Regions from separate parts of the Streptomyces sp. SLBN-8D4 genome, predicted to be linked through region 1. Evidence: riboswitches for the same ligand, from Rfam matches in the RefSeq annotation. Region 1 holds a riboswitch; each other region holds the start of a gene.
What was found. Region 1 has a riboswitch for cyclic di-AMP ahead of RKD20_RS17405 (NlpC/P60 family protein). Riboswitches for the same ligand answer to the same signal wherever they lie in the genome.
Positions count from the first base shown of each region.

Region 2: linked by a shared signal. The riboswitch ahead of RKD20_RS37615 (C40 family peptidase) and the one ahead of RKD20_RS17405 (NlpC/P60 family protein) in region 1 are both predicted to bind cyclic di-AMP.
Region 3: linked by a shared signal. The riboswitch ahead of RKD20_RS18455 (transglycosylase SLT domain-containing protein) and the one ahead of RKD20_RS17405 (NlpC/P60 family protein) in region 1 are both predicted to bind cyclic di-AMP.
Region 4: linked by a shared signal. The riboswitch ahead of RKD20_RS26115 (transglycosylase family protein) and the one ahead of RKD20_RS17405 (NlpC/P60 family protein) in region 1 are both predicted to bind cyclic di-AMP.

Region 1 is NZ_JBMGQC010000001.1:3,909,901-3,917,032, reverse strand. It holds gene RKD20_RS17415 (hypothetical protein) at 1-81, shown strand, start outside; gene RKD20_RS17410 (tellurite resistance/C4-dicarboxylate transporter family protein) at 59-1,042, opposite strand; gene RKD20_RS17405 (NlpC/P60 family protein) at 1,167-2,312, opposite strand; cyclic di-AMP (ydaO/yuaA leader) riboswitch at 2,320-2,489, opposite strand; gene pcrA (DNA helicase PcrA) at 2,942-5,422, shown strand; gene RKD20_RS17395 (M23 family metallopeptidase) at 5,448-6,974, opposite strand.
Region 2 is NZ_JBMGQC010000001.1:8,258,935-8,266,066, reverse strand. It holds gene RKD20_RS37625 (ATP-dependent Clp protease proteolytic subunit) at 11-646, shown strand; gene RKD20_RS37620 (hypothetical protein) at 654-959, shown strand; cyclic di-AMP (ydaO/yuaA leader) riboswitch at 1,376-1,509, shown strand; gene RKD20_RS37615 (C40 family peptidase) at 1,513-1,986, shown strand; gene RKD20_RS37610 (DUF6328 family protein) at 2,081-2,701, shown strand; gene RKD20_RS37605 (ATP-binding protein) at 2,737-3,195, opposite strand; gene RKD20_RS37600 (helix-turn-helix domain-containing protein) at 3,409-4,269, shown strand; gene RKD20_RS37595 (DUF397 domain-containing protein) at 4,279-4,500, shown strand; gene RKD20_RS37590 (8-amino-7-oxononanoate synthase) at 4,541-5,668, opposite strand; gene bioB (biotin synthase BioB) at 5,817-7,016, shown strand; gene RKD20_RS37580 (adenosylmethionine--8-amino-7-oxononanoate transaminase) at 7,009-7,132, shown strand, end outside.
Region 3 is NZ_JBMGQC010000001.1:4,124,967-4,132,098, reverse strand. It holds gene RKD20_RS18470 (carbohydrate ABC transporter permease) at 1-329, shown strand, start outside; gene RKD20_RS18465 (LacI family DNA-binding transcriptional regulator) at 371-1,399, shown strand; gene RKD20_RS18460 (HAD family hydrolase) at 1,551-2,363, shown strand; gene RKD20_RS18455 (transglycosylase SLT domain-containing protein) at 2,367-2,849, opposite strand; cyclic di-AMP (ydaO/yuaA leader) riboswitch at 2,853-3,027, opposite strand; gene RKD20_RS18450 (CocE/NonD family hydrolase) at 3,298-5,334, opposite strand; gene RKD20_RS18445 (polyprenyl synthetase family protein) at 5,539-6,549, shown strand; gene RKD20_RS18440 (LolA family protein) at 6,799-7,132, shown strand, end outside.
Region 4 is NZ_JBMGQC010000001.1:5,731,382-5,738,513, forward strand. It holds gene RKD20_RS26100 (nucleoside triphosphate pyrophosphohydrolase) at 1-942, shown strand, start outside; gene RKD20_RS26105 (cytochrome P450 family protein) at 1,074-2,360, shown strand; gene RKD20_RS26110 (transglycosylase family protein) at 2,553-3,533, shown strand; cyclic di-AMP (ydaO/yuaA leader) riboswitch at 3,740-3,937, shown strand; gene RKD20_RS26115 (transglycosylase family protein) at 3,941-4,636, shown strand; gene eno (phosphopyruvate hydratase) at 4,930-6,216, shown strand; gene RKD20_RS26125 (FtsB family cell division protein) at 6,335-6,811, shown strand; gene RKD20_RS26130 (DUF501 domain-containing protein) at 6,842-7,132, shown strand, end outside.

The DNA of each region.
Region 1 (7,132 bases):
GAGACGGTGGACAAGCGCCTGTTCGGCCTGGTCGGCGCGCTGACCACGGCCAACGTCTTCATCGCGGTGCTGTGGACCTGACGGCGGCGAGGGCGGAGCCGACCGCCCCCGCGGCGACGGCCGGCCAGGCCGCCACCGAGATCCACAGCAGCACCTCACCCGGCGTCCGGAGCCACGGCACGTCCATGACGGCGGAGACCGAGAGGGTCGCGACCGCCGTCATCCCCATGGGGAACACGGTGGCCCAGCGGCGCACGTCGTAGCGCGGCCGCGGCCGTACGCACTCGGCCGCCAGCAGGACGGCGTACCAGGCCAGGGAGAGCACCAGCAGGGCCACGGTCACCGCGCGCAGGACGCCGCGGTCGTCGTCGTTCCACAGGTACAGGCGCGGGCTGTCGGCGGCGAGGAGTCCCGAGCCGGCGAGCGCCGAGATCGCGAGCGCGCCGCCCGCGATCCACTGGTCGCCCGGTCCCTCCAGCACCTGGCGCAGATCGAAGCGGTAGAGCGCGACGGCGTAGAGGACCAGGCCGAGCCAGAACAACGTGAGCGCCGTGTGCGCGAGCCATGCCGCCGAATCGGCCGCGGCGAGCGTGGCGCACAGGACCGCGAGGCCCTGGGTGGCCACACAGCACAGGAACACCCCGCCGCGCATCTTCCGCTTCCAGTGCCGCACGACGAGCACCGTCAGCACCGGCCACAGCAGCGCGGACAGCGCCAGCAGCGCCTCGGCGAGGGTCTGCCGGCCCAGCGCGGAGAATCGGATGCCGAGCACGGTGGTCGCCGCCACGGCCGTCAGGCCGCCCGGTGTCCCGGCGTCCGCGGCCCAGCGCGCGCGCTCCCTCAGCAGTCCTGCGGCGAACTCGGCGGCCAGCCCCAGCCAGGCCGCGCAGCCGATCACCAGGGCGATCCGCGACAGCGTCTCGTGGCCGGCCAGATGGAGCCCGACCGACAGGATGCCGGTCGCCATCACCGCGGCCCCGGCCGCGGGCGGGCGCCGCGTCCACCAGGCGCGCAGGGGGGAGTGGGGGGAGGGAGCGGGCATGGGTCGATGCTAGGAAGCTCCCCGCGCCGTGCGAGCGGGGCGCGCACGCGCGGGCGGGGAAATGCACGCGAGTGCGGGCCCCGAGCGACCGGCCGAAGAGCCCTGGTCCTCGGAGCCCGAGCCCTCAGGCCGGGCGGACCACGCTGTGGATCCCCGACTCGCCGTCGTAGTAGATCGACTCCTCACGGACGTACGCGCCCGGCTTGGGGGCGTGGATCATCATGCCGTTGCCGATGTAGAGACCCACGTGGCTGATGTCGTCGTAGAAGAAGACCAGGTCACCGGGCTGCGCGTCGGCCAGGGAGACCGTGGTGCCGGCGTTGACCTGGTCGTAGGTGACACGGGGGAGGTCGACGCCGGCGGCCTTCCAGGCGGCCTGGGTGAGCCCTGAGCAGTCGTAGGAGTCGGGGCCGGTGGCACCCCAGACGTACGGCTTGCCGACCTGCGCGCGGGCGAAGGCGAGGGCCTTGGCGGCCTTGGTGGCGTACGAGGAGTCGGGCGCCGTCGATGTGCTCTCCTGCGGGGCGGTGGCCTCCTGCGCGGCTCCTTGTGCGGCCTTCTCCGCTGCCGCCTGCTGCCGCGCCAGCTCCGCCGCCTTGCGGGCCGCCTCCTGCTGCTTGCGCTGCTCGATCGCCGCGAGACGCGCCTTCTCCTGGGCGGTCAGCTCCGACAGCAGCTCGCGCGCGTCGGCGAGCTTCTTCTGGACGGTCGCCTTGGCGGTCTTCAGGTCGCTCTGCGTCTCGGTGAGCGTCTGAAGGCTCTGGGAGGCCTCCTGGCGCTTCTTCATCGTCGTGGACTGCTCGGAGACGTAGTCGTCGACGGCGCCCTTCTGGCGGCTCGTCAAGCGGCCCATCAGCTGGGTCTGGTCGAAGTAGTCCTGCGGGGTGTCGGCGAGCAGGAAGGTGGCCGTGCCGGGCGCGGCGGCGCCGGTGCGGTACTGGGCGGCGGCGAAGGAACCGAGTTCCTCCCGTGCCTCGTTGAGCTTCTGGGTGCGCCGGGCGACGTCCTCCAGGAGCGTGTCCACCTGCTTGCGCTGCGTGGTGGTCTTCTCCTTGGCGGCGTTGTAGTTGTCGGTCGCCGACTCGGCCTGGCGGTAGAGGTCGTCGACCTTCTTCTCGACCTCTTCGAGACTCGGCTTGTCATCGGCCGGCGCGGCGTTCGCCGACTGGGACAGCAAGGCCACGGAGGTGAGGGCGGCCGTCGCGAGGGCCGGGGTCCGTATGCCTGCTACGCGCGTACCGACGGGACGCGACTTGCGGTGCGACGCCAAGGAGGCGACTCCTTCCCGTGCTCCGCCTACCGGGTTAGCTGTCGGGTTCGGGCGAGGTGCTTCGGAAGGTTTGCCCTACGGCCCTTCCCTGCGTGGGAGTCGGCCGATTCACCCCGGGTTCGGTGGGTCCCCGGCTCCGGGCGCGCGGCGGCGCTGCGGACTCGGCGGAGGCCGTGCGGCCCGGCGAGGTTCGCCGGAGGGGGTCGTACGGCCTGTCCGGAACGGTAGCCAACCGGTGTGGCCCGTGTGAAGGTTGATGTTCGATATGCCCGATACATTTTCGTGACCTTCGTCCCCAGGGGCCGCCTCGCATGACCAACCTGGGGTGTTCTGTGATGATTTGGGTCTGTTTCCTTCGGGGGTGACGGGTAACGGGTAAGGCGGAGCGGGGCGGCCGTGCCGTGGTGACCAAGGTCTCGCGGGGCGAGCGCACCAACCTGCGGGTGCCGTTCCCGGCGGGCGTCGCCGTCGGCCCTGCGGCGGCCGGACCCGCGTCTCGGCCCGGTCGGTCGCGGACAGCGGCCGGGGGCGCCGGAGGGCAGGTCCGGAAGATCATCGGCCGCTGATACCGGTGGATGTTCTCAGGGCGGCGGCGGTGTGTCAGTGGGGCACCCTAGACTCGGAGAGCGATGAGCAGCCTCTTTGACGACAGCTTCCTGGCGGACCTCCAGGCCCCTCGGGCCCACGGGGAAGAACCGCCGCCGCCCGAGGACGAGCACGTACCGGAGCAGGTTCCGGACGACCTGTTCGGCGGGAAGTTCGACGTGCCCCCGGACCGGGACGCCTACTACCGCGACGGCGCCCCGCGCCCGGTGGTGGACCCGGCCGCCCTCCTGGAGGGGCTGAACGAGAACCAGCGCGCGGCCGTCGTGCACTCCGGCACCCCGCTGCTCATCGTGGCCGGTGCCGGCTCCGGCAAGACCCGGGTGCTCACCCACCGCATCGCCCACCTCCTCGGCGAGCGCAATGTCCACCCGGGCCAGATCCTCGCGATCACCTTCACCAACAAGGCCGCGGGCGAGATGAAGGAGCGCGTCGAGCAGCTCGTCGGCCCGCGCGCGAACGCGATGTGGGTGATGACCTTCCACAGCGCGTGCGTGCGGATCCTGCGCAGGGAGTCGAAGAGGCTCGGGTTCACCTCCTCCTTCTCGATCTACGACGCCGCCGACTCCAAGCGCCTCATGGCGCTGGTCTGCCGCGACCTGGACCTCGACCCCAAGCGGTACCCGCCGAAGTCCTTCAGCGCCAAGATCAGCAACCTGAAGAACGAGCTGATCGACGAGGAGGACTTCGCCGCCCAGGCCACGGACGGCTTCGAGAAGACCCTCGCCCAGGCCTACGCCATGTACCAGTCGCGCCTGCGCGAGGCGAACGCCCTCGACTTCGACGACCTGATCATGACGACGGTCAACCTGCTCCGGGCGTTCCCCGATGTCTCCGAGCACTACCGCCGCCGCTTCAGGCATGTCCTCGTCGACGAGTACCAGGACACCAACCACGCGCAGTACGCCCTGGTCAGGGAGCTGGTCGGGACCTCCGAGCACCCCGTGGACGTACCGCCGAGCGAGCACGACCTGCCGCCCGCCGAGCTCTGTGTCGTCGGTGACGCCGACCAGTCGATCTACGCCTTCCGCGGCGCGACCATCCGCAACATCCTCCAGTTCGAGGAGGACTACCCGGACGCGACGACGATCCTCCTGGAGCAGAACTACCGCTCCACCCAGACGATCCTCACCGCCGCCAACGCCGTCATCGAGCGCAACGAGTCCCGGCGCCCCAAGAACCTGTGGACCAACGCGGGCGCGGGCGCGCGCATCATCGGCTATGTCGCCGACACCGAGCACGACGAGGCGCAGTTCGTCGCCGACGAGATAGACCGCCTCACGGACGCGGGCGACGCGAAGGCCGGCGATGTCGCCGTCTTCTACCGCACCAACGCACAGTCCCGTGTCTTCGAAGAGGTCTTCATCCGCGTCGGCCTGCCCTACAAGGTCGTCGGCGGCGTCCGCTTCTACGAGCGCAAGGAGGTCCGGGACGTCCTGGCCTACCTGCGCGTCCTCGCCAACCCCGAGGACTCCGTGCCCCTGCGGCGCATCCTGAACGTCCCCAAGCGGGGCATCGGCGACCGCGCCGAGGCGATGATCGACGCCCTGTCCCAGCGCGAGAAGATCAGCTTCCCGCAGGCACTCAAGCGCGTCGACGAGGCGTACGGCATGGCCGCGCGCTCCACCAACGCCGTGAAGCGGTTCAACGTCCTGATGGAGGAGCTCCGCACGATCGTCGAGTCCGGCGCGGGCCCGGCGACCGTCGTGGAAGCCGTCCTCGAACGCACCGGCTATCTCGCCGAGTTGCAGGCCTCCACCGACCCGCAGGACGAGACCCGCATCGAGAACCTCCAGGAACTCGCCGCCGTGGCCCTGGAGTTCGAGCAGGAGTCCGGCGAGGACGAGGCGTCCGGCTCGCTCTCCGACTTCCTGGAGCGGGTCGCGCTCGTGGCCGACTCCGACCAGATCCCCGACGAGGACGAGGACGGCTCCGGGGTCATCACCCTGATGACCCTGCACACCGCCAAGGGCCTGGAGTTCCCGGTCGTCTTCCTCACCGGCATGGAGGACGGCGTCTTCCCGCACATGCGCGCCCTCGGCCAGGCCAAGGAGCTGGAGGAGGAGCGGCGGCTGGCGTACGTCGGCATCACGCGCGCGCGTGAGCGGCTGTATCTGACCCGGTCCTCCCTGCGCAGCGCGTGGGGGCAGCCGTCGTACAACCCGCCCTCCCGCTTCCTGGAGGAGATCCCGGCGCAGCACGTCGACTGGAAGCGCACGGGGGCGGTCGGTGCTCCGGCGGGGCCGGTCTCGGGGGTCGCCGCGTCGCTGTCCTCGTCGCGGTCCCGCTCCTCGGCGTCGGGCGCGTCCGGCTTCGCGACGCGCAGGAGCGCGGATAAGCCGGTGGTGTCCCTGGCCGTCGGCGACCGGGTCACCCACGACCAGTTCGGTCTGGGCACGGTGGTCGGGGTGAAGGGCACCGGCGCGAACGCCGAGGCGACGATCGACTTCGGGGAAGCGAAGCCGAAGCGGCTGCTGCTGCGGTACGCGCCGGTGGAGAAGCTGTAGCTCCGAGGGGGCTGGGCCCGAGGGGTTACGTCGGGTCCAGCCCGTGGCTGCGCAGCCACGGCAGCGGGTCTATGGCCGAACCGCCCGCCGGGTGCACCTCAAGGTGCAGGTGGGGGCCGGTCGAGTTGCCGGAGTTGCCGGAGTAGGCGATCGGGGTGCCGGCCTTGACCGTGGTACCGGAGGCGACGCGGTAGCTGGAGAGGTGGCAGTACCACGTCTCCGTGCCGTCCTTCGCCGTCACGACCATCATGTTGCCGTACGCGCTGTTCCACTGCGTCCGCACGGTGCCGTCGGTCACGGCCATCACCGTCGTGCCGTACGACACCGGGAAGTCGATGCCGGTGTGGACGGACATCCAGTTGACGCCGGCCTGGCCGAAGTAGGCGCTGAGTCCCCGCTGTGCGACCGGAAGCGCGAACTTCGGGCGCAGCCGCTCCTTGCGGGCCGCCTCCTCCGCCGCCTTCCTCTTCTCGGCCACCTGCTGGGCCTTGAGGTCGATGCGTTCCTGCGTACGGCTGGCCCGGTCGGCGAAGTCGTCGGCACCGGCCGCAAGGCTCTCGAGCTGGGTGTCCAGCTTGTTGTTGGCGACGGCCGGCTGGACGGCGGTGTCCGCGAGGGTTGTCGCGGTGTCCTGGTCGTCGCCGGTCAGCGTGCCGACCGAGGCGGCGGCGATCCCGGCGACACCCATGACGCACGCCGAGGGCACGGCGATCGTCAGCAGCGCGGAGCGCTTGGCGGGCATACGGCGGCGGGAGCGGTTGGCGTTGCGCGCGGCGACACGGGAGCCCGGGGCGGGGGCCGTGGTCGGAGCGGTCTCTTCCTGGTCGTCCAGGAGCGGGGCGTCGGCGTCGTGCACCGCGGGCATCTCGCCGGTGGCGGTGGCATCCGTGGTGGCGCTCGGCTCGTCGTCGTGCGAGGTGTGTTCGGCGTAGGTGCCGCCGTAAGGATTCGCCTCGCCGTACGCGTGTGTCTCGTCGTAGGTGTGTGTCTCGTCGTACCCGGCCTGCTCGAAGGCGGCCGTCGGCTGCGGCTCGGCCGCCGTGCCGTCGGAGTTCCACTGCGTGGCGTCGTAAGCCCCGGTGTCGAAGGTCTGCGTGCCCCATTCCCAATGCTGGGTCTGGTCGGCCTGGCCCGCGGACCGGTCCGCCTGGTGCCAGGAGCTCGCGTCCCACTGGCCGCTGTGCTCGGGGCTGCCGGCCTGCGGCGGGATCGCGGCGAGCTGCTGCTCGGCGCCCCACTGGCTGGCGTCGTACGCGCCGGTGTCGTAGGCGGCGTGGTGCTGGGCCGCGTACATGTCGTAGTTCAGGGTCTGGTGACCGCCCGTGGTCCACGTCGAGGCGTCGTACGAACCCGTGGCGTCGACCGGCATGTCGCCGAAGAGCGGGTCGGCCGCGAAGGTGCCGGTGGCCTGCGCGCAGGTCGCTCCCGTGGCGTCGAAACCAGTGGCGTCGTAGCCGCCGTACGGGGTGAAGTCGCCGTACTGGGCTTCCTGGGTGCCGTACGACGCGTAGTGCGACGAGTCGGCGTCGGAGGCCGGAGCCGGGGTGGTCATGGTCCCCGACGGGTGACGGTCGTTCACCAACTTCTCTTTCGCCTCGACAACAGGGGCTGCCAGAGCAGTGCGGCGACTGTACCCGGCGGTATGCGGGCGCGACAATCTTCAACTGGTTTTAGGCGCGCAGGAAACGGGCATTCGGCTGTCTTTCGGGG
Region 2 (7,132 bases), 4.3 Mb from region 1:
AGGGGTACCCATGGCCCGACCGACCGCCCGCTACGTCCTGCCCGAGTTCCATGAGCGCACGAGCTTCGGGCAGAAGTCGATGGATCCGTACTCGAAACTGCTGGAGGAGCGGATCGTCTTCCTCGGGACGCGGATCGACGACATCTCGGCGAACGATCTGATGGCGCAGTTCATGTACCTCGAACACCAGGCCCCGGACCGGGACATCGCCCTGTACATCAACTCCCCCGGCGGCTCGTTCAGCGCGATGTCGGCTATCTACGACACGATGCAGTACGTCAGTTGCGACGTGGAGACGACCTGCCTCGGCCAGGCCGGCTCCTCCGCGGCGGTGCTGCTCGCGGCTGGCACCCCGGGCAAGCGGTCCGTGCTGCCGGGCGCCCGGGTGGTGATCCACCAGCCCGCGCTGAGCGAGCCCGTGCAGGGGCAGGCCAGTGATCTGGCCATCCAGGCAGACGAGTTGCTCCGGGTGCGGGCCCGCCTGGAGGAGATGCTCGTCCGGCACACCGGGCGCAGCCGCGAGCAGGTGAGCGCGGACATCGAGCGGGACAAGATCCTCGACGCGCAGGGCGCTCTGGACTACGGCCTGGCGGACGCGATCGTCCCGAGCCGCAAGTCCTCCCCCACCGCACCGGGCGCGAGGTGAGCCCTCGATGGTGCCGGATCTTCCCCCGCTGCCCGCGCTCACGCGCGCCGAGGGCGAGCTGATCGACCGTTATCTGGAGGTGGTCGACCTGCTGGGCCGGATCAACCCGGCCCGGCGGGAGGACACCTACGGCGGACTGCGCGCGGCCCAGGCGCTGGTGACCAGGGCGGCCGAGCTGCGTGACGCGCTGGCGCTGATGCACGGCCGGGGCGAGCGAGAACTGCACGCCGAGACACTGGCGCGGGCCCTGCGGGTCCTGGACGGCGAACGGCGTACGGCCCGGGTCACCGTGCCGCCCGAATCCGACAACTGACGCACCGGCAGCAATTCCGGACGCCCCGTGGTCTGACGAGGCGCCCGGGGCGCGGTTGAAACGGACCAAAAGGCGTACCGCCATTTGCAGGAGGCTCGGCTCCTTTTTCGGGACCGCCGAGGTTGCACAACGCGCGTGGTTCAGGGCGGGAATGAGGAGTTTCTGTGCTGGTCGCGCGGCCCGTGGGGCCCTCGACGCCCCTTCGCTAGCTCAGGTGTCCACCCGAACGGGTGAGTGGTGAGTAACAACACAAACCCCCGGTTCCATTGGGTTTTTGGGACATCCGTGCGCCAAGATCCCTGTCTGACGACAAGCCCCCGCCGCAGCGGCGGGGCGATCCGGGCGGACGCCGAGTCCTGCCGCCGCCCGGATGACCGGTCGACAGGAGTGGATCGGCAGGAGTGGAGGACCCAAGCAACGACGGGTCGCCGGAACGGTCACGCCATGACCGGGTCGAGCAGCCCTTGGGGTGAAGCCGCGTCAGCGGCCGGGCAACTTCGCCAGCCCGAATCCGACAGGTCATCCTTCACAGGCGGCTGACGAAGGGTTGCGCATGACTGCGCTCAATCGTGTCCCGTCGCTGATGGTCCGGGCCGGTACGGCCTCGGCCTTCGCCATCGCCGCCGTGGGCGGCTCCGTCGTGGTTCCGGGCGTCGCAGCCGACGCCGCCGCCGCGACACCGGCGACGAAGGCGCTCAAGGTAGCGGCCTCCAAGAAGGGCTCGCCGTACAAGTACGGCGCCACCGGGCCCCGCCGCTTCGACTGCTCAGGGCTCACGCTGTACTCGTTCAAGAAGGCGGGCAAGAAGCTCCCGCGCACGGCGGCCCAGCAGTACAACAAGACCCGCCACATCGGCTCGGGCAGCCGCAAGGCCGGCGACCTGGTGTTCTTCCACTCGGGTTCGAACGTCTACCACGTCGGCATCTACGCCGGGAAGGGAAAGATCTGGCACGCCCCGAAGACCGGGGACGTGGTGAGGCTGCAGAAGATCTGGACGAAGAGCGTCTGGTACGGCCGGGTCAAGTGACGCCCCCGAGGGGGCGGCGGCGACCTGACCTCCCGCCGTCCCCTCGGGTCTCCCGGGACGCGTGACACGGCTTCAGGTGGTTACCCGTGCCCGCATGGCCGACCACCGCCCGTGCACCGCCCGCAACGAGACCCCGCTGGAGCGCGCCGACCGCAACTTCGGCGAGCTGCTCCAGGAACTGCGCGTCACCCAGACCGGAGTGCAGATCCTCTTCGCCTTTCTGCTGACCCTGGCCTTCACCCAGCGCTTCCCGTCCCTCGACACCTTCCAGCGCGCCACGTACGTCACCACACTGCTGTTCGCGGTGCTCGCGGCGGCCCTCTTCACCGCGCCGGCCGCCCTGCACCGCTCGCTCTTCCAGCGCGGCGCCAAGGCCCGCATCGTGCAGGTCTCCTCCCGGCTAGCCACGATCGGCATGGGCGTTCTGGTGCTCGCGTTCACCGGCTCGGTGCTGCTCGTGGTGGACGTGACGACGGACCGGGCCGGCGGACTGGCCGCGGGCGCGGCGACCCTGCTGATGTGTCTGGGCCTGTGGGGCCTGCTCCCCCGCCTGGTCCTGCGGGCGGGACGCGCAGAGGAGCACAGGGCGGCGCAGGCGCAGGCACAGGCGCAGTCGCACCCGGCCCCCGGGCCGACGGAGCGCGAGGTGATCAGGCCGCGAGCGGCCGTTCGGCCCGGAGCATCACCGCGAGAGCCGTCACCGCGTCTGCGATGACCCCGGGACACATCGCCCTGTCGAACTGATGTCTTCTACGGCTCCTGCTGCCCCGCGGCGGTGACCGGCTCCGCCGGTACCGTCCACGGGAGTTCGATCGAGACGGTCTTGCCGCCTTCGCCGGTGGGCCTGACTCTCAGCCTGCCGCCGCTCTCGGCGGCGAGCCAGCGGATGATCACCATCCCCCGTCCGTTGTCCTGCTGGACCGCGGCCGGCAGGCGCTTGGGGAAGCGGGGGTGGCTGTCGGTGACCCCGATGCGCAGCTGTTCGTCACGGTCCAGCTCGATGTCCACCGTGAAGGTGGGTGACTGCCCGAAGGTGTGCTGTACGGCGTTGGTGGCGAGTTCGGAGACGATGAGCCGGACGGTCTCGGCGGCGTCCGTGGTCGGCGCCAGCCCCCACTCCGCCAGGGTGCTCAGGACGTAGGTGCGGGCCGCGGAGACCGAGGCGGGTTCGCTCGGCAGAGTGACGGATGCTTCCAGGTGGTCTGCCATGGCGACGTCGTCCCTTTCCCACGGGACCGGAGTCCGACACGGTGCGGATGGTTCGAGTACGGTCCCGGACTGGTGGTTCATCGTCAGAGTGCCATCACGGAGGCCGCGACGGGTGCCGATCCACCAAGATGTGCATATATCTGTCGCTCGAAGCGGTGAACTCTGCGACGCGAGACCGTATTTGGGCAGCTCGTCAGGAGTAAGGAGGAGCGCATGCAGCACGGCCCCGCGGTGCGCCGGCGGAAACTGGGCGCCGAACTGCGTGCGTTGCGCGCGAGTGCGGGGCTCACCAGCGGTGAGGCGGCCCGGCTCGTGGGCTGGCACCAGTCGAAGGTGAGCCGCATCGAGACCGGTGCCAGCGGGGTGAAACCGGCCGATGTGCGGTTACTTCTCGACGCCTACCGCGTGGGGGACGCGAATCTGCGGGAACTGCTGCTGGTATTGGCGGGCTCCGACGAGAGCGGCGGCCGGCACCACTGGTGGCACGCGTACCGGGGTGTCCTGCCGCCGACGTACCGGGACTTCATCAGTCTGGAGTCCCAGGCGAGCGCGATGCGCACGCTGGAGACCTCGGTCGTGCCCGGGCTGCTCCAGACGCCCGAGTACGCCCGCGCGGTGACCCGGGCCGCCGTGGACGGCCTGGACGACGAACGTCTCGACGCGCTGGTCGAGGTCCGGCTGGCCCGGCAGGACATCCTCCGTGCGCAGCCGCCCCTGGAGTTGAGCGCGGTCCTGGACGAGGCGGTGCTGCGACGGGAGGTCGGCGGCCCCGAGGTGATGGCCCGTCAGCGAAAGAGACTCCTGGAGGCGGCCCGGCTGCCTCAAGTGCGGCTGCAGGTACTGCCGTTCACTGCCGGGGCGCATGTGGGTATCACCGGGCCTTTCGTAATCTTCTCATTTTCGCGCACTTCTGATCTGGATGTGGTTGTTCTCGACCACTTGACGAGTAGCCTCTATCTCGAGCGGAAAGAAGACCTCCAGGCCTACACCGAGGCCTTCAACACCCTTCGGATCCACGCCCTTTCGCCCGAGGACTCGTTGGATTACCTCGCCGAGATGGGTGACGGCGCGTAAGGAGGCACCATGTCCGCACTGCCTCGGAACGTCATCTCCAGTACCCGATTGCCCGAAGTTCGCTGGCTGCGCAGCAGCTACAGCACAGGAGCGAACAACTGCGTCGAGACAGCGAGGCCGTCGGCCGGGCCATGTGCCGGGCTGCTCGCCGTACGCGACTCCAAGAACCCGGACGGACCCGCGCTGCTCTTCTCCCCCGAGAGCTGGGCGGGCTTCGTGCGCGCGTTCTGACCGTTTCAGCCCGTTCGGCGCACGGCCGTGTCACGCCGACTCATGGTCGTGTCCCGCCGATCACCTGAACTGCGCGTTCGATCTGCTCCTCGGAGAGGTCCGCGCGGGCGGTCAGCCTGAGCCGTGAGATGCCGTCGGGCACGGACGGGGGCCGGAAACAGCCCACGAAGAGCCCGGCGGCACGGCAGTCGGCCGCCCACTGAACGGCCTCCTCCGGGGAGGGTGCGCGCACCGAGACCACCGCGGCGTCCGGACGTACCGCTTCCAGACCCGCGGCGGTCAGGCGTGCGTGCAGTCCGGTCGCCACCTCGCGCGCGCGTGCGGCGCGCTCGGGCTCACGGCCGAGCAGCCGCAGGGCCGCGAGGGCGGCTCCCGCCGAGGCGGGGGCCAGACCGGTGTCGAAGATGAACGTCCGTGCCGCGTTGACCAGATGTTCGACGACCCGTGCGGGGCCGAGGACGGCGCCGCCCTGGCTGCCGAGCGACTTGGACAGCGTGACCGTGACGACCACGTCGTCGGCGCCCGCGAGTCCCGCCGCCTGCGGGGCGCCGCGGCCGCCGGCGCCGAGCACGCCCAGGCCGTGGGCGTCGTCGACGACCAGGCCCGCGCCGTGCTCCCGGCATGCCTCGGCGAGGCCGGCCAGGGGTGCCGCGTCGCCGTCGACCGAGAAGACCGTGTCGGACACGGCGACGGCGGGCCCCTCGTGGGTGCCGAGCGCCTTGCGCACCGCGTCCGGGTCGGCGTGCGCGACGACCTGGGTCGTACCGCGGGCCAGCCGGCAGCCGTCGATGAGGGAGGCGTGGTTGCCCGCGTCGGAGACGATCAGGGAGCCGTGCGGCGCGAGCGCGGTGACGGCGGCCAGGTTCGCCGCGTAGCCGGAGGAGAAGACGAGCGCCGCCTCGAAGCCGCAGAACTCGGCCAGTTCGCGTTCGAGCCGGTTGTGCAGCTCGGTGGTGCCGGTGACGAGCCGGGAGCCGGTGGCGCCGGCGCCCCAGGTCCGCGCGGCCGCCGCGGCCCCTTCGACGACCTCGGGATGCCGGGCGAGGCCCAGGTAGTCGTTGCTCGCGAGATCGAGCAGCGGCGAGTCGGCCGGGCGTGGCCGCAGGGTCCGTACGAGTCCGGCCCGCCGGCGCGCCGCCGCCTGCTCGTCGATCCAGCCGAACGCCATGGGTCCTCCGGGGCTTTTGTAGACAACGGACAGACCCTAGCGGCAGCAAACGCTACCTACGGTGTGGCAATACCCACACGTCGAAGCGGGTGTGTTGTGCGATCCCTACCTTGGCCCGGAGCGGGTCCGTAGGACAGGATCGGCTCTCATGGACCTGCTGAACACGCTGGTGGACAAGGGGCTTCGGCGCGAGCTGCCGACCCGCGAGGAGGCGCTGGCCGTGCTGGCCACCTCCGACGACGACCTGCTCGACGTGGTGGCCGCGGCCGGAAAGGTGCGCCGGCACTGGTTCGGACGGCGGGTGAAACTCAACTATCTCGTCAACCTGAAGTCGGGGCTGTGCCCCGAGGACTGCTCCTACTGCTCCCAGCGGCTGGGCTCCTCGACGGGCATCCTGAAGTACACCTGGCTCAAGCCCGAGCAGGCCTCCCAGGCCGCGGCGGCGGGCCTCGCGGGCGGCGCCAAGCGGGTCTGCCTGGTGGCGTCCGGGCGCGGTCCGACCGACCGTGACGTGGACCGGGTCGCGGGCACCATCAAGGCGATCAAGGAAGAGAACGAGGGCGTCGAGGTGTGCGCCTGTCTCGGTCTGCTCTCCGACGGCCAGGCCGAGCGGCTGCGCGAGGCGGGCGCGGACGCCTACAACCACAACCTCAACACGTCCGAGTCGACCTACGGCGACATCACGACCACCCACACCTACGCCGACCGCGTCGACACCGTGACCAAGGCGCACGCAGCCGGTCTGTCCGCCTGCTCGGGTCTGATCGCCGGCATGGGCGAGAGCGACGAGGACCTGGTCGACGTCGTCTACTCGCTGCGCGAGCTGGACCCCGACTCGGTCCCGGTCAACTTCCTGATCCCGGTCGAGGGCACCCCGCTCGCCAAGGAGTGGAACCTCACCCCGCAGCGCTGCCTGCGCATCCTGGCGATGGTCCGCTTCGTCTGCCCGGACGTCGAGGTCCGCATCGCGGGCGGCCGCGAGGTCCATCTGCGCACGATGCAGCCCCTCGCCCTCAACCTCGCCAACTCGATCTTCCTCGGCGACTACCTCACCACCGAGGGCCAGGCCGGCAAGGCCGACCTGGAGATGATCGCGGACGCCGGCTTCGAGGTGGAGGGCGCGGGCGAGGTGACTCTCCCGGAGCACCGGGCGACGGCCGGCGGCGGCTGCGGCTCGCACGAGTCCGCGGGCTGCGGGTCCCACGAGGGCGCGGGCTGCGGCTCCCACGAGGGCGGCGGGGTCTGCGGTACGACGGTCCCGGCCGCCGCCCCCGCCAACGAGGCGCGGACCGATCTCGTCGCCGTACGCCGTCGAGGTGCCGGAACGGATCTCGCGCCCAATGCCTGATCTGCCCGGCCTGCCCGTGCCGGAGCTGCTGGCGCTCGACCGGCGGCATGTGTGGCATCCGTACGGTCCGATGCCCGGCCGGGTCGATCCGCTCGTGGTGGAATCGGCGAGCGGGG
Region 3 (7,132 bases), 220 kb from region 1:
CCGCCCGCATGGACGGCGCGAGCGAGTGGCGGATCTTCGCGCGGATCGCCGTACCGATGATGATGCCGGGCCTGATCACGGTGTTCCTCTTCCAGTTCGTCGGCATCTGGAACAACTTCCTGCTGCCCTACGTCATGCTGGCCGACGACGAGAAGTTCCCGATCACCCTCGGCCTGTACACGCTGCTCGCCCAGGGCGCCTCGCAGCCGGCCCTGTACACCCTGGTCATCACCGGGTGTCTGCTGGCGATCGTCCCGCTGATCGGGCTCTTCCTGGTGATCCAGCGGTTCTGGTCCCTGGACCTGATGAGCGGCTCGGTCAAGGCCTGAGGCCCCGGGCTCCCCTTCACGAACGTCTCCGAACGAGGAACATGACCACCAGCGCGAACGGACGCCGCAAGCCACCGACCATCCACGACGTGGCCCGGGAGGCGGGCGTCTCGCGGGGCACCGTCTCCCGCTTCCTGAACGGCGGCCACTACGTCTCGCCCGCCGCCCGGCGGGCGGTCGAGGCCGCCGTCAGGAAGACCGGGTACGTGGTCAACCGGCATGCCCGCAGCCTCAGTACCGGCCGGTCGGACTCGGTGGCGTTCCTGCTGACCGAGCCGCAGGAGAAGTTCTTCGAGGACCCCAACTTCAACGTCCTGCTGCGGGGTTGCACCGAGCGGCTCGCCCAGCACGACATCCCGTTGCTGCTGATGCTCGCCGAGAGCGACGACGACCGGCGCCGGCTGACCCGGTACATCACCTCGGGCCACGTCGACGGGGTGCTGCTGCTCTCCAACCACAGCGGTGACCCGGTCGCGGCCGAACTGCACGACGCCGGGATCCCGTTGGTGGTCTGCGGCAAGCCGATCGGGCGGGGGACCAAGGTGAGTTACGTGGCCGCCGCCGACCGGGAGGGCGCGCAGGACATGGTCCGCCATCTCCTCGCCGGCGGCCGTCGCCGCGTCGGCATGGTCACCGGGCCGCTGGACATGCCGGGCGGTCCCGACCGGCTGGCCGGCTACCGGGACATGCTCGCCGAGGCGGGCCTGCCCTACGACCCGGGGCTCGTCGTCGAGGGCGACTTCCGGCGCAGCGGCGGCGAACGGGCGGCCCGCCGTCTGCTGGCCCAGGCCCCGGACATGGACGCGGTGTTCGTCGCCTCGGACCTCATGGCCCTGGGCGTGGTGGGCGTCCTTCAGCAGGCCGGGCGTTCGGTCCCCGATGACATCGCTGTCGGCGGCTTCGACGACTCCCCGGCGGCCACCGCCATCGCCCCCGCCCTCACCACCATGCGCCAGCCCTTCGACCGCATCAGCGCCGAGATGGTCCGCATGCTCCTCGCCCAGATCGCGGGCGAGGACACGGCCGGAGTGATCCTCCCGACGGAACTGGTGGTCCGGGACTCGGCGTAGCGCTCCGCGGGCAGCCCGATGTGCGGGTGGAGCAGCATGAGACAGCCCGGGCGCGACCTCCGGGAGCCGGAACTGCCGTCAACGCATGTGAAAGCAGCAGCCGTCCGGTTCGCGTCGAGTCGGAGGGGCCAACCATCCGTATTCTCTGATCATGGCCGCCTCTTCCGCATATTCACTGATCGCCACTGACCTGGACGGAACGCTGCTGCGGACCGACGACACCCTCTCCGACCGGTCGTTGGCCGCGCTCGCACGGGTGGCCGCGGGTGGGGCCCGGCATCTCGTCGTGACGGGCCGGCCGGCGCCCAGAGTGCGGCCGCTGCTCGACGACCTCGGCAGTACGGGGCTCGCGGTGTGCGGACAGGGCGCGCAGGTGTACGACGCCGGCGCGGACCGTCTGCTCTGGTCGGTGACCCTGGACCGGGAGCTGGCCGAGACCGCGCTGGGCAAGATCGAGGCCGAGGTCGGGCAGGTGTACGCGGCCGTGGACCAGGACGGAGTCGACGGACTCACACTCATCGAACCGGGCTATCTGATGCCCCATCCGACCCTGCCCGCCGTACGGGTCGGCCGACGCGACGACCTGTGGTGCGAGCCGATCAGCAAGGTGCTGCTGCGCCACCCCTACCTGTCCGACGACGAGTTGGCGGTCACGGCGCGGTCGGTGGTGGGCTCGCTGGCGACGGTCACCATGTCGGGCCCCGGGACCGTCGAACTCCAGCCATGCGGCATCACCAAGGCGACCGGCCTCGCGCTGGCCGCCGAACACCTGGGACTCGGGCCCGAGGTGACGATCGCCTTCGGGGACATGCCCAACGACATCCCGATGTTCGACTGGGCGGCCCGCGGTGTGGCGATGGCCAACGCCCACCCCGAACTCAAGGCCGTGGCCGACGAGGTGACCCTGTCGAACGAGGACGACGGCATCGCCGTCGTCCTCGAAAAACTGTTCAGCCAGGCGTAGTTCCTAGTACGCGCCAAACACGTTGTCGATGGACCCGTACCGCTGCGCCGCGTAGTTGCAGGCCGCGGTGATGTTCGCGACCGGGTCGTACGGGTCCCACGAGGTGTTGGCCACGTGGTACGCGTTGAAGGTCGGGTCGATCACCTGGAGCAGGCCCTTGGAGGGCGTGCCGGCGGCCGCGTTGGAGTCCCAGAGGTTGATGGCGTAGGGGTTGCCGGAGGACTCACGGATGACGTTGCGGTAGATGCCGTCGTAGGAGCCGGGGATGCCGTGCTCCGCCATGACGGCGAGGGAGGCCCGGATCCAGCCGTCGAGGGTGTTGGAGTAGCCGAGTGTGGTCGCGGTCTGCACGGTCGGGGTGGCCGCGGACGCGCTGGTCGCGCCGACGAGCGGGAGCGCGAGGACGGCGACACCGGTACCGGCGACGGCGAGCCTGCGGACGAGACGGCTGGTACGGGGACGGCGGTGCTGAGCGGCAGCGGGCATGGCGAAGTTCCTCTCCGTCGCCTGCGAGGTGAGCTGTCGGGTTCGGGCGGGAGCTGCCCGGCCACGCTTGCGAAAAGCGCGACTTCACCCCAAGCCGTACCGGTATGTCCGAAGACATCCGGCCCGGCGGCTTACCTGGTTCCCCCGCTCCTGCCGTGGTTCTCGGTGGGTGTAGCGGGCGGTGGCAGGATTCGGCGGCCGCCCGACAGGCCGGGAACGTATGCGAGAGCACATGTCCGGAACAAGTGGCGAATTCACATGCGATGCCTATTGACCTTGGTAAGAGGCATTTGGGGCACTTGATCCTTTGCGTTCGCCAAGCCTCAACTCGCGCACGGTAAAAGGCGGATCGATAGATTCCGGATGTCCGCCGATCCGTCCGCCCGAGTGGGTCAAGTCACAGCCGAGCACAAGAAGGGTAAAACGGTCAGGAATGCCCAACTCGTGTTCAACCGGCCGTGCGTGGGATCCGCTTCTCCCATGTCCGGTGGAAGACCACCTCGTCGCCGGCGGTGCACACGACCTCGTCCGAGGTGTGGAAGTCCGTCCCGTCGCAGGTGATCTCCGAGCGGGTGCGGACGGTGGTGTCCCAGGCGAGCTCGGGGCGGTGCAGCCGGATCGTCCAGTCCGAGCGGGTGCGGGCGGACAGAGGGTCCTGCTCGTCGATCGTGTACGTCTCCAGCGCGTCCTCGGTGATCTCCAGCCCGTCGGGGTACACGCGCGTGCCGCCGTACCGGGGGTCGACCTCCAGACGCCACTCACCCTTGGCCACGTCACGGACGACCAGGCGCTCGGGGCGGGGTTCGTCCAGGGTGGCGGGGCTCCATCCGTCAGCGGCTGCACCGCGGGTGACCCCGAGCGGCGCCGACTGCTCCGGTTCCTCGAAGGCGATGTCCGAGGCCGATTCCCGCGCGCGTACCGGCAGTTCGAGGAAGCTGCCCGCCGGCTCCAGGGTGAATCCGGCCTGCGAACCGGGCTGCGGCCAGATCCACGGCCAGTACGCGGAGGAGACGGCGAGCCGGATGCGGTGACCGGGCGGGAAGGCATGCCCGATGCCGTTCAGCTCGAAGGCCACCTCCTGTGTGGCCCCTGGCTCCCAGGGCACTACCCGGTCCCGTCCATGGCGGGCCGAGAGGTTCAGCACCCCTCGCGTGACGAGCGTCGACGACCCGTCCGGGGCGACATCGCAGAGCCGCGCGGCGATCTGCCCGCGCGACACCTCCGAGGTCACCCTGAGCCGCACCCGCGGCCGCCCGAGGACCCACGTCTCCTCGCCCGTCGCGAACTCGAAACAGGCCGAACGGGCGTCCTCCTCCCGCTGGTCCGGCGGCAGGTCGGCGTCGTTGCCGAGAGGGCGGAAACGGCCGGCGTCCACGCCCGTGTGCTGCGGGGAACGGACCAGGACGGGGGCGCCCTGAAGGCCGTACGCCACCGTCGTCACGTGGGGGGAGGGCCAGGCCGGCTCGCCGACCCAGCGGCCGGGCAGGGTGTCGAGGACGGTGGCCGGGGGGTGGGAGTCGCTGACGTAGGCCCTCAGGAGGGGTTCCCGCATGACGCCGGTGTCGATGCCCTTGAGGTGCTGGTCCCACCAGCGAAGGGTCTCCTGGAGGAAGCCGATCGCCGGGCCGGGCGCCCGGCCGCGGTCCGGGTACTGGTGGGACCAGGGGCCGACGATCCCCCGTACCCGGTCGGCCGGCAGGTGCTCGACGAGCCGCAGGACCGTGTCGCGGTACGGGTCGTGCCAGCCGCCGACCGCGAGGACGGCCGCGCCGATCGCGTCGTGGTCGTCGGCCTCGGCCTCGGCCTCGCGGACGCTGCCGTGGCGCCAGTAGTCGTCGCGGGTCTGGTGGTCGAGCCAGGTGTGGACGAACGGTTCGACCGCGTCGAGGCGTGCGCGCCACATCTCCCGCCAGGCGTCGCCGACATGGAGGGGATCCGGCGGCCGGGAGACGAAGGCCAGCATCGTCGCCGCCCACGCGTGCATGTCGACCGCGAGGACGGAACCTCCCCTGTAGTGCACGTCGTTGTCGTAGCGGTCGTCGGTGCAGCAGACGGTGACGACCGCCTTGAGCGGCTCGGGTGCCAGGGCCGCGATCCGGAGGGAGTCGAAGCCGCCCCAGGAGATGCCGAACATGCCGACCCGGCCGTCGCACCAGGGCTGCGCGGCCAGCCAGTCGACGACCTCGACCCCGTCGGCGAGTTCGGCCGCCGAGTACGCGTCACCCGGCAGGCCCTCGCTGTTGCCGTGCCCGCGCACCTCGACCCGGACCGAGGCGTAACCGTGGCCCGCGTACCAGGGGTGGCGCTGCCCGTCACGGGGCGCGGTCCGGTCGGTGAGGCGGTACGGCAGGTATTCGAGGATCGCGGGTACCGGTTCCTGGGTGAGGGGTCGCCACACGCGTGCGTACAGGAGCGTCCCGTCCGGGAGCGGGATGCGGACGTCGTCGTGCACCGTCTCGTACGGGAAGGACGTACGGATGCGCATCGGTACTTCCCTACAAATCGATTGATATCCATTCTTTTCAGGTGATCAAAAACATACCGGTCGTGATCCGATACCGCCTGGCATGGACGGGGCGGGCGCTATCGGTGATCCAAAGGTGACCGGATACGCTGACTTGAGTGATGGCAGCGACCTATCGACATTCCGCGTAACCGCCAGTGGACACCAGCAGACAGGAGACCCCTCGTGACCGTCGTCGGGCCGTTCGGGCTGAGCGTGCGGGACCAGGCTCTGGAAGCCGATGTCCAGGCCGGAATGACGGCTGTCGAGGAGGGACTGCTCGAAGCCACCAAGAGTGAGGTCCCCTTCATCACGGAGGCCGCCCAGCATCTGGTGCGGGCGGGTGGAAAGCGCTTCCGGCCGTTGCTCGTGATGCTCGCCGCCCAGTTCGGCGACCCCTATGCGCCGGGCGTGGTGCCGTCGGCCGTGGTGGTGGAGCTGACCCACCTCGCGACGCTGTACCACGACGACGTCATGGACGAGGCCGAGGTCCGGCGGGGCGTCGACAGCGCCAACACCCGCTGGGGCAATTCGGTGGCCGTGCTGACCGGTGACTTCCTGTTCGCCCGGGCCTCGCACATCCTGGCCGACCTCGGGCCCGAGGCGGTCCGGGTGCAGTCCGAGGCGTTCGAGCGCCTGGTCACCGGCCAGATCCTGGAGACGGCAGGTCCCCAGGACGGCCGCGACCCGGTCGAGCACTACCTCGACGTGCTCGGCGGCAAGACGGGCTCGCTTGTCGCGGTCTCGTGCCGCTTCGGGGCGATGATGTCCGGTGCCGACGAGAGGGTCGTGGACGTCCTGACCCAGTACGGCGAGCGCCTCGGCGTCGCCTTCCAGCTCGCCGACGACGTCCTGGACATCGCCTCCGACTCCCACGAGTCCGGCAAGACGCCGGGCACCGATCTGCGCGAGGGCATCCCCACGATGCCGGTCCTGCGGCTGCGGGAGCGCGCCGCCCGGCTCGGCCTGGCCGAGGACATCGCCCTGTGCGAGCTCCTCGACTCCGACCTCACGGACGACGACCGGCACGCGGAGGCACTGGCGGCCCTGCGCACCCATCCCGCGCTGGAACAGGCCCGCCGGGACACCGTGCGCTACGCGGAGGACGCGCGCGCGGCCCTGGCCCCGCTGCGGGAGTGCGGCGCGCGGGCGGCGCTGATGGAGCTGTGCGACGCGGTGGTCCACCGGGCGGGCTAGATCCGGACGGGCAGGCCCGGCCGGGCCCGAGCGGCGACGCCCCCTACGGGTTGTAGGGGGCGTCGGCATGTCGTGTCATACCCCAGGTGTACGTGGAGTTGGCCCCGAGGGCTGACGCATGCTCATGGCCGATTTGGTCAGATGGACATCACGGAAAACACCACTCCTCACCGATTCGGGTGAGAATGGCGGCTACAGGTGGACGCACGGGAGTTGACAGCCGCCGCCGACGACGGAGGTAAGGCACACATGGCACCGTACGAATCCGACGACAGCGTGACCGCCGCGGACGCCGAAGAGCTGCGTTCCGCGCGTCGGCGCAAGGCCGCGCGGTACGTCGTGCCGGCCACGGTGGTGGGGATCGCGGCGGCGACCATCGGGCTCGTCCCGGCGCTCGCCGACTCCGGCGACCCCGACCTGCCGAAGATCAGCGCACAGGAACTCATCGAGAAGATCGCCGCGTCGGACGTGCAGCAGCTGTCCGGCACCGTGAAGATCACCACGGATCTCGGTCTGCCGGACCTCGGCGGCCTGGAGAGCTCGCTCGGCTCCGCCGCCGGACCCTCCGGATCGGGCGACTCGT
Region 4 (7,132 bases), 1.8 Mb from region 1:
CCCGGCCGCATCGTCCTGCTCACCACCAGCCACCGCGTCGCCCCCGGCCTGCTGTCCTGGCCCGCCTGGCAGGCACTGCACGCCGCCGACCGTGTGCTGTGCGCCGACGGCGCCCACCCCCAGCTGCCGTATCTGCGGGAGGCGGGGATACCGGTCGACGAGACGTCCCCGACCGCGGAGGAACTGGTCGCGGCATGCGCGGGCGGACACACCGTGGTCGTCGTGGCCACCGGCGAGGGCGAGCCGGCCCTCACCGACGGCCTGGCCCGCCTCGCCGGATCCGGCCGCCTCCAGATGCCCGAGCTGGAGCTCCTCCCCGCCTCCTACGACCTGCCCGGCGCCCGGCTCCTCGACCTCGTCCAGGTCATGGACCGCATCCGCACCGAGTGCCCGTGGTCCTCCCAGCAGACCCACAAGGGCCTCGCGAAGTACGGCATCGAGGAGGCGTACGAACTCGTCGAGGCCATCGAGGAGGGCGACCGCGACGAACTGCGCGAGGAACTCGGGGACGTCCTGCTCCAGGTCGTCTTCCACGCCCGGATCGCCGAGGAGGACCCGGACGCCCCCTTCTCCGTCGACGACGTCGCCGGCGGCATCGTCGCCAAGCTCATCCACCGCCACCCGCACGTCTTCGGCGACGAGAGAGCCGACACCCCCGAAGAGGTCAAGGCCCACTGGCTGCGCACCAAGGCGATAGAGAAGCAGCGCACCTCGGTGACCGAAGGCATCCCCCTCGGCCAGCCCGGCCTCGCCCTCGCGGCCAAGCTGGCGTCACGGGTGCGGACGGCGGGCCTGGACGTCCCCCTCCCGAGGACGGAGGGCATCGGGTACGAACTCCTCACCCTGGCCACCCGCGCCGAGGCGGAGGGCGTCGACCCGGAGGCCGCGCTGAGGGCGGCGGCACGGGCGTATCGGGATGCGATCCGGGAGGTGGAGGGCTGAGGAGGGGGGAGAGGGCTGATGTAGCGCCGGTTGGGTGGGGGAGGGGCTTGGCAGGTGGGAGGAGGGAGGGCCCTCGGCACGTGAAGGAACGGCACCGACCAGCCCCCCACCCCGCCAGATAACGTCAAGGAGTGACCGACCACACCTCCGCAACCCCCACCCCCACGCCGCCCCCCACCCCCGAGCTCTTCTCATGGGAGTTCGCCACCAACCCCTACCCCGCCTACGCCTGGCTCCGCGAGCACGCCCCCGTGCACAGGACCCGGTTGCCCAGTGGAGTGGAGGCCTGGCTGGTCACCCGCTACGCCGATGCCAAGCAGGCCCTCGCCGACCAGCGGCTCAGCAAGAATCCCGCGCATCACGACGAGCCCGCGCACGCCAAGGGCAAGACCGGTATCCCCGGGGAGCGCAAGGCGGAGCTGATGACGCATCTGCTGAACATCGATCCGCCGGACCACACCAGGCTCCGACGGCTCGTCAGCAAGGCGTTCACGCCCAGGAGAGTCACGGAATTCGCGCCCCGGGTGCAGGAGCTGACCGACCGTCTGATTGACGGGTTCGCGGCCACCGGCACCGCCGACCTCATCCACGACTTCGCCTTCCCGCTCCCCATCTACGCGATCTGCGACCTGCTGGGCGTCCCCCGTGAGGACCAGGACGACTTCCGGGACTGGGCGGGCATGATGATCCGGCACGGCGGAGGCCCGCGGGGCGGGGTCGCGCGGTCCGTGAAGAAGATGCGCGGCTATCTGGCCGAACTCATCCACCGCAAGCGGGAGGCGTTGCCCGAGGAGCCCGCCCCCGGAGAGGACCTGATCTCCGCCCTCATCCGCGCCTCCGACCACGGTGAGCACCTCACCGAGAACGAGGCCGCGGCCATGGCCTTCATCCTCCTGTTCGCAGGTTTCGAGACCACAGTCAACTTGATCGGCAACGGCACGTACGCCCTCCTCACCCACCCCGAGCAGCGGAACCGGCTGCAGGAGTCCCTGGCCGGACCGGACAGGGGCCTGCTGGAGACGGGGGTGGAGGAACTTCTGCGCTACGACGGCCCGGTCGAACTGGCCACCTGGCGGTTCGCCACCGAACCCCTGTGGATCGGCGGGCAGGCCATCGCCGCCGGGGACCCGGTGCTCGTCGTGCTGGCCGCCGCGGACCGGGATCCGGAGCGGTTCGCCGACCCCGATGTGCTCGATCTGTCCCGCCGTGACAATCAGCACCTCGGTTACGGTCACGGCATCCACTACTGCCTCGGTGCCCCGCTCGCCCGCCTGGAGGGCCAGACCGCGCTCGCTACCCTCCTCACCCGTCTCCCGGACCTCCAACTCGCGGTGGATTCAGCTGATTTGCGCTGGCGTGGCGGACTCATCATGCGTGGACTGCGTACTTTGCCCGTGGATTTCACGCCCGTCCGGTAATCGACCGAGGGGTCAGGCGTATCCCCGTGCGGGGCCGCGTAAACATGACGCGCCCTCAAGTCTGTGATCTTCACGTGATCTACGCGGCATTAACTTGTGACAAGTGATCGAATCCCTATACGTTCACGGACCAGCGCGGTGTCCCGCACCACCCACCACGCCAGTACTTGCTGTCTCGGGAAAGGTCCCCCCATGCTCTCCGGGAACGGTCGTCACCGTCGCCCCCGTCAGGCTCCGGCTCTCCTCGTGGCGGCCGGTGTGACGGGATCCGCCATCGCGATCCCACTGCTCGGAGCGACCGGAGCGAGCGCCGCCACCGGCACCACCTGGGACCATGTCGCGGAGTGCGAGAGCGGCGGTTCCTGGAGCGCGAACGACGGCAACGGCTACTACGGCGGCCTCCAGATGTCCCAGGAGAACTGGGAGAAGTACGGCGGCCTCGAATACGCCAAGACCGCGGACCTGGCCAGCCGCAACCAGCAGATAGCCGTGGCGGAGAAGCTCCTCGCGGACCAGGGCATCGCCGCGTGGCCGACCTGCGGTCTGCTCAGCGGCCTCAGCAAGGATTCGAGCTCGGCCGACGTCGACACGGGTGTGGGGAGCGGTACGCCCTCGGCCTCGGCGTCCGGATCATCCGACTCGTCTGGTTCGTCTGATTCATCCGGTTCCTCCAACTCGTCGGGCTCTGAGGAGTCTTCCGGTCTGCTCGGCGCGCTGGACGGTTCGTCCGCGACGCCGTCGGCCTCTCCCTCCAGTGGCGACAGCTCCGCCAAGCCGGACAAAAAGGATTCTTCAGGCTCGGACGACTCGGCCGGGAAGCAGGCGCAGCCTTCCGACAGCTCGCCCGTGGTCGGCACAGAAGGGGATGAAGCAGACAAGTCGTGGCAGGAGGGCAGCTCTTCGGCCCTCGTGGACGTCGGAGCCCTCGGCTCCGGCAAGCACCGCGGTGACAGCGCGGAGGAGAGTGCGACGAAGAGCACGGCCTCTGCCCCGGCCGGCCGGCATGCCGCCGCCACCTATGTCGTCCAGGAGGGCGACTCCCTCGCCTCCATCGCCGACTCCCTTGGTCTCGACGGCGGATGGCGCGCCCTCTATGCCGAGAACAAGGACCGCATCGGGGCCGACCCGAGCAACATCGTCGCCGGTCAGACGCTCGACACAGGGGCTGAATAGGGCTGAAAAGCCCAGAAAAACAGCGGCAGTTCGCGTCACACTTCGCACCGAATGTCCACTTTGGTGAAAGTGTGGGATGAGTCTCAGAAGCCCTGATCGTCTTTGAAATTCCCGCCGAGCGCGTGTCTACGGTCGTGACCGCTCGGCAACCCGAGCCCCGTCTGTCGCAACGCCGAATCCTGCCAGCGGCCGTACGGGAACAGTCGTCGCGTCAAGCGCCGTAGGCAGGAGCGGGGGACCCAAGGTAAGCGCCGGGTCCGGAAGTTGAGGCCTCACGGGGTCTCACGGCCGAAAGGCCGCCGGAACCGGCTTGGGGTGAAGCCGCGCACCGCAGGGTGTGCGACCGGGCAACTCAACCGGCCCGAACCCGACAGCTCACCTCGCAGGCGTCGGTGAGGGGATCCACCATGCTGTTTTCCGGCAAGGGCAAGCACCGTCGTCCTTCCAAGGCCACCCGCGCCGCCGCTCTGGCCGGCGTCACCGGTGTCGCCATCGCCGCCCCGCTGATGGCGGCCGGCAACGCCTCTGCCGCCACCGCCTCCGAGTGGGACACCGTCGCCCAGTGCGAGTCCGGCGGCAACTGGTCCATCAACACCGGCAACGGCTACTACGGCGGCCTGCAGTTCTCGGCCTCCACCTGGGCCGCGTACGGCGGCACGCAGTACGCCGCGCAGGCCAACCAGGCCAGCAAGTCCCAGCAGATCGCCGTCGCCGAGAAGGTCCTCGCCTCCCAGGGCAAGGGTGCCTGGCCGGTCTGCGGCACGGGCCTGTCCAGCGCCGGCTACAACGGCGGCAGCAGCTCGTCCTCCTCCAGCTCGAACTCCAGCTCCTCGAACTCGGGCACCAGCACCCGCTCGACCGACGAGCAGAGCGCCTCGCGTTCGACCGACCGCCCGGCGGCCAAGAAGACCGTCACCACCCCGACCGGCAAGAAGGTCAAGAAGGGCGATGGCGAGTACAAGGTCGTCAAGGGTGACACCCTCAGCTCGATCGCCGAGAAGCACAAGGTCAAGGGCGGCTACCAGAAGCTGTTCAAGCTGAACAAGGACATCATCGAGGACGCGAACCTCATCTACCCGGGTCAGCAGCTGCACCTCAAGTAAGACCCAGCTGAACCACGGTGCCCTCGCAGCCGTGTCCTTCGGGATGAAGGCCTCGTGAGGGTCACCCCCCGTCCCCACGGGCTCCCCGCTCCGGTGCGTGTTCCCCCGTACGCACCGGAGCGGGGTTTTTCTTGCCCCGGTGCCGGGACGTCTTTGTTCAGTTCAGAAACAATTTACTCTCGGTTCTGTCCAGGGGGCGGTCCACACGGTGGCCGATCCTCCGGAGCCGGTTAGGCTCGGTCTCGCAGAACCCACCGCGGTCCCGGCGGACCGTGTCACATCCCAAGAAGGAGATGCTCGTGCCGTCCATCGACGTCGTCGTAGCCCGGGAAATCCTGGACTCCCGAGGCAACCCCACGGTCGAGGTCGAGGTCGGCCTCGACGACGGCAGCACCGGTCGTGCCGCCGTCCCGTCCGGCGCCTCCACGGGCGCCTTCGAGGCCATCGAGCTGCGCGACGGTGACCCGAACCGCTACCAGGGCAAGGGTGTCGAGAAGGCCGTCCTCGCCGTCATCGAGCAGATCGGCCCGGAGCTCGTCGGCTACGACGCCACCGAGCAGCGTCTGATCGACCAGGCGATGTTCGACCTGGACGCCACCGACAACAAGGGCTCGCTCGGCGCCAACGCCATCCTCGGCGTCTCCCTCGCCGTCGCCCACGCCGCCTCCGAGGCCAGCGACCTCCCGCTCTTCCGCTACCTGGGCGGCCCGAACGCGCACCTGCTGCCGGTGCCGATGATGAACATCCTGAACGGCGGCTCGCACGCCGACTCCAACGTGGACATCCAGGAGTTCATGATCGCCCCGATCGGCGCGGAGTCCTTCTCCGAGGCGCTGCGCTGGGGCACCGAGGTCTACCACACCCTCAAGAAGGTCCTGAAGAGCAAGGGCCTGTCCACCGGTCTCGGCGACGAGGGCGGCTTCGCGCCGAACCTGGAGTCGAACCGCGCCGCCCTGGACCTGATTCTCGAGGCGATCAAGGAAGCCGGTTACATCCCCGGCGAGCAGGTCGCCCTGGCGCTCGACGTCGCCGCCTCCGAGTTCTACAAGGACGGCAAGTACCAGTTCGAGGGCAAGGACCGCTCCGCCGCCGAGATGACGGAGTACTACGAGGAGCTCGTGGCGGCCTACCCGCTCGTCTCCATCGAGGACCCGCTGTTCGAGGACGACTGGGCCGGCTGGAAGGTCCTCACCGACAAGCTGGGCGACAAGGTCCAGATCGTCGGCGACGACCTGTTCGTCACCAACCCGGAGCGTCTGGCCCGCGGCATCGAGGACGGTGCCGCCAACGCGCTGCTCGTCAAGGTGAACCAGATCGGCTCGCTGACCGAGACCCTCGACGCGGTGGAGCTCGCCCAGCGCAGCGGTTTCAAGTGCATGATGTCCCACCGCTCCGGCGAGACCGAGGACGTCACCATCGCCGACCTGGCCGTCGCCACCAACTGCGGTCAGATCAAGACCGGCGCCCCGGCCCGCTCCGAGCGTGTCGCCAAGTACAACCAGCTGCTGCGCATCGAGGAGATCCTCGACGACGCCGCGGTGTACGCCGGCCGCAGCGCGTTCCCGCGCTTCAAGGGCTGAGCGGCGTCAAGGGCTGCCCCCGGCAGGGCTAAGCCTTAGCCAGTCGTACGTACGTCCCCGTACCGGTCCCGTACCGTGTGCGGGGACGTACGCACGTAGAAGGGGAGGCGGCGAGCCGATGGCCGTGAAGGACCGGGACCGTTTCTCCACCACGACCAGGATCAGGCTGCTCGGTGAGCAGACCGCGGCCCGTGTCTACCGCTCCCAGACCAAACGGCAGGCCCGCCGCTCCCGGCTGACCGGCCGGGCCGCGCTGCTCGCCCTCGTGCTGTGCACGCTGGTGGTGGCGCTGGCGTACCCGATAAGGCAGTACGTCTCCCAGCGCGCCGAGATCGCCGATGTCCAGCGGGAGAAGGCGCGGGCCGCCCAGCGGGTCGAGAAGCTGCGTGACCTCAAGGCGCGCTGGCAGGACGACGCCTACGCGGAGCAGCAGATCCGGCAGCGGCTGCACTATGTGATGCCGGGGGAGACGGGCTTCATCGTCGTCGACCCGGACGCGGCGAAGCAGTCCCGCACCGACCAGGGCGCGGCCGACCGCCCCTGGTACGCGAACGTCTGGGACGGGGTCGACAAGTCCGACGCCTCCGCCCATTGAACCGACCGACGGACCGATAGAAAGTCAGGCATGGAAACGCCTCCGCCCTCCACTCCGCGCACCGAGCCGACCGACGCGGATGTCGAGGCCTTCAAGCAGCAGCTCGGGCGGCCGCCGCGCGGGCTGCGGGCGATCGCGCACCGGTGCCCGTGCGGGCAGCCGGACGTCGTGGAAACCGCGCCCCGGCTGCCGGACGGCACGCCGTTCCCGACCACGTACTACCTGACGTGTCCGCGCGCCGCCTCGGCGATCGGCACCCTTGAGGCGAACGGCGTCATGAAGGAGATGACGGAGCGGCTGCAGACCGATCCGGAGCTCGCG